2 linked regions of the Cytobacillus sp. IB215665 genome follow. The protein of the gene in region 1 interacts with the protein of each later gene in a pairwise test. Links are inferred from orthologs where the notes say so. Each region holds a gene or a part of one and is shown in the gene's direction. Other genes may lie near its edges. The genes, in order: yycF and lysA.

Region 1 (3,216 bases):
AAAGATGGACGATCGTAACGGTTATCTTGAATTTTCTGTAGGAGAACAGTTAACCTACATACCAGAAAAAGTCTTTAGTCCTATCGTTAATAATGAAACTACCGCTAAGAAAGTTAAAAATAACATAGAGATATATGCTGCATCAGCTGCAATTAATGTTAACGGAGAACCAATAGCTTATTTTGCAAACGAAGAAGAAGCAAATGAAGTGTTGAAAAAGATCAAAACGTCTTACGTGTCAGCAAAAGAGTTAGAAAAACTAGAGCTACAACAAAAGATGAATGAATTACCGAATGACTTATCGAATGAATTACCGCCACTGAAGGAAGGCGAATCACGAATTATTGACGTATCTTTTGATGAATCAGTTAAAGTTACTAAAGATGACATTTCACCAGATAATATCATTACTGTTGACCAAGGTGTTTCTTTATTAAAGAAAGGGACGTTGGCAGAAAAAAAATATGAAATTAAACAAGGTGATGTCTTAGGAAGTATTGCTAATGCTCATGATTTAAGCACAGAAGAACTTCTTAAACTTAATCCAGATATATCCGAAAAGACTATTTTGCAAATTGGTCAGCAATTAAATGTTACACAGTATGAACCATATGTACATGTTCTCGTGAAAGAAGAACATTATAAACGAGTTGTAATGCCATTTAAAACCGAGACGATTGAAAAAGATACAATGTATAAAGGTGATCAAAAGGTAAATCAAGAAGGTCAAAATGGTGAGAAACTAGAGAATATTATTATTGTAAAAGATAATGGTACGCAAATAGAAAAAACAACGATTAAAGAAGAAGTTACTAAAGAACCTGTAAATAAAATTATTTTCAAAGGTACGAAGGTTGTGCCATCACGTGGAACTGGTACTCTATTATGGCCAGCCTCAGGCGGTTATGTTTCAAGTGAAATGGGACAGCGATGGGGAAAGCTGCACAAAGGTATGGATATTGCGAGACCGAGTAATTATACGATTAAAGCTGCAGACAATGGAGTCGTTGAATTTGCAGGATGGGATGGAGGATATGGGAATCGAATTGTTATTAATCATAACAACGGTATAAAGACAACATATTCACATCTGTCATCAATAAGCGTCTCAGTTGGACAAACGATTGAAAAAGGTCGCAAAATAGGTGTGATGGGATCGACAGGTAATTCAACTGGAACTCATTTACATTTTGAAGTGTACAAAAATGGAAGTGTACAAAATCCGAGAAACTTCTTACAGTAACCTCTAGCATTGCTAGAGGTTTTTTTGTAATTCATATACTCGTCATGATAAAGTAAGGGTACAGAATGTTCCGGGAAAGGAGTCTTTCTATGAAAAATAAAGTTCTTGTAGTAGACGATGAAAAACCAATTGCTGATATTTTAAAATTCAATCTAGAAAAAGAAGGTTATGAAGTTACATGTGCTTACGATGGAGTTGAAGCACTTAATCAAGTTGAAGAGGTAAAACCGAGTATTATATTACTCGATATTATGCTCCCACTAAAAGATGGGATGGAAGTTTGTCGAGAAGTAAGGAAAAAATATGATATGCCAATCATTATGCTAACAGCAAAGGACACAGAAATTGATAAAGTTCTTGGTTTAGAATTAGGAGCAGATGATTATGTAACAAAGCCGTTCAGTACTAGAGAGTTACTTGCACGCGTAAAAGCAAATTTACGAAGGCATCAACTCATCCCAGAAGAAGATACATCACAAGATGACAATAATTATTTATCAATTGGACCACTAGTCATACAACCTGATGCTTATGTTGTTTCAAAACGTGGTGAAACGATAGAACTGACTCACCGCGAGTTCGAATTATTACATTATTTAGCAAAGCACCTAGGTCAAGTAATGACAAGAGAGCATTTGCTTCAAACAGTGTGGGGTTATGATTATTTTGGCGATGTTCGTACAGTCGATGTCACAGTTAGACGCCTCCGTGAAAAAATTGAAGATAACCCTAGCGATCCGATTTGGATTGTTACTAGAAGGGGTGTTGGCTACTACTTACGAAATCCAGAGCAGGAGTAAATTTATTTATGAAAAAAGTTGGTGTGTTTCGTTCCATTCATATTAAGTTTATTCTAATTTATATTCTCCTCATCCTTATTGCTATGCAAATTATTGGAGTGTATTTTGTTCGGAAGTTAGAAGGTCAGCTCGTCGAAGGCTTTAAAGTATCACTGGATAGACAAGAAAACATCCTATCCTACTATTTAGAGGAAGCCATAACATTAGAGCGTGATGAACAAGCAAGCACAGTTGAGGATGATGTCAAAAATATTTTGCGAGACTACGATTATCAGGACATTATCGAGGTACGTGTTATTGATATCAATAGTCGTGTCATAGGAACGTCTAATCCAGATAATGAGAAAATTGTTGGGAAAAGAATGACTGAGCGTGGTATAAATCTTGCACTTATTGTTGGAACAGCTAGTGATGAATTGGTTATAGAACCAAATACAGGGTTCAGATTGCGTGTATTATCAACACCTATCAAGTCAAATGATGAAATTGTTGGTGCGATATACTTAGTAGCCTCTATGGAAAATGTTTATAATCAAATGAAGCAAATTAATCGTATCCTTGTTACAGGAACAGTTTTAGCTATGGTCATTACTGCAGTATTAGGGATATTTTTAGCCCATACGATTACTCGTCCAATTTCAGATATGAGAAAACAAGCTCTTGCGATGGCGAAAGGAAATTTCTCTAGAAAGGTTCGTATTTACGGGTATGATGAAATTGGTCAATTAGCATTAACCTTTAATTATTTATCTAGAAAACTCCAAGAAGCACAAGCGTCTACAGAAGGCGAGAGACGTAAGCTTGCTTCAGTTATTACTCATATGACAGACGGGGTTATTGCGACTGATAGAACAGGGCATATCATATTAATAAATGATCCTGCCTTAAAATTATTAGGTATATCTAGGGAAGACGTATTTAATGAACCTATTATTTCAGCCTTAGGTTTAGAGGATGAGCTTAATTTTGATACACTTTTACATGAGAGGGAATCTTTAATACTAGACGTGAGTACAAAGGAAAATTCTTATATACTTCGAGTGAATTTTTCTGTCATTGAAAATAAAATTGGTATTACAAATGGCTTAATAGCTGTTTTACATGATGTGACAGAGCAAGAGAAGATCGAGCAAGAACGGCGAGAGTTTGTTGCGAATGTGTCACATGAATTAA
Region 2 (3,154 bases), on another replicon or contig:
TAGGTACGTTCATCAGATGGGTGCGTTTTTTAGGGATTGCTGCATCTATTTTCTTATTACCATTGTGGTTGCTTTTTGTGCTTGAACCATCGTTAATTCCTGAAAAAATATCCTATATCGGTCCTGAGGAAAAATCGAACATACCAATTATTATTCAAATCATTATCGCTGATCTAGGCATCGAATTCTTAAGGCTAGCTTCCATACATACGCCTACTGCTCTATCAACTGCTATGGCTCTAATTGCAGCGGTTTTGATTGGTCAAATTGCTATAGATGTAGGCTTATTTGTTCCAGAGGTTATTTTTTATGTTGCAATAGCAACAATTGGGTCTTTCGTAACCCCGAGCTATGAATTAAGTATCGCAAATAAATTGTCTAGACTACTGCTCATTGTCGTTGTAGCAATATTTCATTTGCCTGGTTTATTGATTGGTTCGACTGTCTATTTATTATTTCTAATCCAAATGCGTTCGTTAAATACACCTTATTTATGGCCGTTTATCCCGTTTAATCCTGGTGCTTTTCTACAAATCTTAATTCGGAGATCTGTCCCTGGTTCACGTGTTAGACCAAGTATTGTGCATCCGCAAAATAGAATAAAACAGCAAAAATAGTGTATAAGATACTGATGAAAATAAGATGATAAGTTTGCTGTTATACAATTAATATAAACACCATCTGGTGATAAGAAACCCACTGTTTGTTTAGATTATTCTGTGTCCATATGCTTTTCTTGTAATCATCTATTGCGTGCTAGTGGAACTTGTGATAATGTAGTTTTAATTATTTTTAGAATGAAGTAGAGAAAATGAGGGAATGCAATGTTTTTTCACGGTACTAGTCGAGTTAATAATGAGGGGCATCTAGAAATTGGTGGAGTAGATTCAATTGAATTGGCTAAGCAGTATGGTACCCCACTGTATATTTATGATGTTGATTTAATACGCAAAAGAGCATCAGCATTTAAAGATACGTTCACAGCTTTAGAAGTCGAAGGTCAAGTTGCATACGCCAGTAAAGCATTTTCTTCTATAGCTATGGTACAGTTAGCGGAAGAAGAAGGGTTATCATTAGATGTTGTTTCAGGTGGAGAGTTATATACTGCTCTTCAAGCAGGATTTCCTGTTGATCGTATTCATTTTCATGGAAATAATAAAAGCATACATGAGCTTGAAATGGCAGTACAACATAACATAGGGTGTATTGTTATCGATAATTTTCATGAATTAGCGATGTTACAGGAAATTTGTCAAGCCAAATCAACGAACATAAACGTACTTTTGAGAGTAACTCCAGGAATTGAAGCACATACACATGATTATATCTTAACTGGGCAAGAGGATTCAAAATTTGGTTTTGATTTACTAAGCGGCCAAGCAGATGAGGCACTAAAACAAGTAACGCAATCAGATATGCTTACGATGTTAGGTGTGCATTGTCATATAGGTTCACAAATTTTTGAAACGACTGGCTTTTTACTAGCAGCTAAGAAGTTATTTCAAAAATTACATGAATGGTATAACGAGTATGATTATACTGCTCAAGTGTTAAATTTAGGCGGTGGCTTTGGAATTAGGTACACAGACGAAGATGATCCTATTCCAGCTGACCAATATGTAAAAGAAATTGTTAAAGAAGTAAAAAAATTAGCTGTACAGTTTAATATGTCTGTACCAGAAATATGGATCGAGCCTGGTAGATCTCTAGTTGGTGATGCTGGAACTACAATTTACTCTATTGGCTCTCAAAAAACTGTGCCAAATGTTCGTAATTATGTAGCAATTGATGGTGGTATGAGTGATAACCTTCGTCCGGCATTATATCAAGCAAAATATGAAGCAGCTATAGCTAATAGAATATTAGCTGAAAATGAAGAAGTCGTATCTATTTCTGGGAAATGTTGTGAAAGTGGAGATATGCTTATTTGGGATATTGATCTTCCAACTATTCAAAACGAAGATTATTTAGCAGTTTTTTGTACAGGTGCATACGGGTATTCCATGGCGAATAATTACAATCGTCTACCTCGCCCGGCGGTTGTTTTTGTAGAGAATGGTGAAGCACAATTAGTTATTAAAAGGGAAAGCTATGAAGATCTAGTTCATTTAGACATTCCGATGAAAATGAGAGTTAATAAATAGCAATAACAACAAGAAGAGGTATGGCAAAAAACTTTTTGACATACCTCCTTTTTTATGGTGTTATCAGTATTTATTCATCTGTAGGTAAGGTATTGCTATAGGATTAGAGCGTCTAGGTATATCGCCAACCACTACCAGGCATACCACTGCCCGGCATACCACTGCCCGGCATACCACTACCAGGCATACCACTACCAGGCATACCGCCGCCCGGCATACCGCCGCCCGGCATACCGCCGCCCGGCATACCGCCGCCCGGCATACCACTACCCGGCATACCACTGCCCGGCATACCACTACCAGGCATACCGCCGCCCGGCATACCACTACCAGGCATACCACTACCAGGCATACCACTGCCCGGCATACCACTACCAGGCATACCACTACCCGGCATACCGCCACCCGGCATACCACTACCCGGCATACCACTACCCGGCATACCGCCGCCCGGCATACCACCGCCCGGCATACCGCCGCCCGGCATACCACCGCCCGGCATACCACTACCAGGCATACCGCCACCAGTAATCCAATCATCTAATACTTGACCAATGCCAGGTGGCCATTGGTATTGAGTTGTACCCATAGGGGGATAGGACAATTGGCCTCCACTAGGTTGGTATCTATATCGTGGGTGAAAAGCATTAAAGTACATATGTCTCGATCCTTTCTCTTAGTATAGATATTTGTCTCGGTTTAATATATGTATCTTAAATGGTAGTGTATAGGTATGTGTCTACAACAACGAACATTCTTTATAAATTTATTAATTTGGATTCACAAAAAATATAGAACATTAAGAAATAGTCGAGCTTTTTTCCTAGCTTGTTTCTCAACAATTCATTGTTGATCATCATAAGTAATCTTCTAAACGCATAGAGAAATCGTGACATCTAATCTTATATGATCCTATAACAATTATTTGAAACTATTTCTATATCCTTTGATAGGAATTGCAACAAAGTTTATGAAAGGCTCTTTTCGTAAACTTTGTTGTTAATGTGATC

What was found.
Region 2: the proteins of yycF (region 1) and lysA interact in binary tests that used the Escherichia coli proteins (3 or more experiments, as listed by UniProt). The link is inferred for Cytobacillus sp. IB215665 from one-to-one orthologs.

Annotation. Positions count from the first base shown.
Region 1 is NZ_JAXBME010000001.1:41,074-44,289, forward strand. Bases 315-3,187 are described here. They hold yycF (response regulator YycF), read left to right. Parts: upstream 315-1,332; coding sequence 1,333-2,043; downstream 2,044-3,187. Other genes in these bases: SLH52_RS00190 (M23 family metallopeptidase), read left to right, coding at 315-1,243; walK (cell wall metabolism sensor histidine kinase WalK), read left to right, coding at 2,052-3,187. Also shown: more of SLH52_RS00190, read left to right, coding at 1-314; more of walK, read left to right, coding at 3,188-3,216. UniProt on the Escherichia coli protein: Response regulator member of the two-component regulatory system CpxA/CpxR which responds to envelope stress response by activating expression of downstream genes including cpxP, degP, dsbA and ppiA.
Region 2 is NZ_JAXBME010000004.1:15,089-18,242, forward strand. The notes cover bases 174-2,984. They hold lysA (diaminopimelate decarboxylase), read left to right. Parts: upstream 174-824; coding sequence 825-2,144; downstream 2,145-2,984. Other genes in these bases: SLH52_RS06305 (spore germination protein), read left to right, coding at 174-617; SLH52_RS23335 (histone H1-like repetitive region-containing protein), read left to right, coding at 2,263-2,688. In the rest of the region: more of SLH52_RS06305, read left to right, coding at 1-173. UniProt on the Escherichia coli protein: Specifically catalyzes the decarboxylation of meso-diaminopimelate (meso-DAP) to L-lysine. Is not active against the DD- or LL-isomers of diaminopimelate.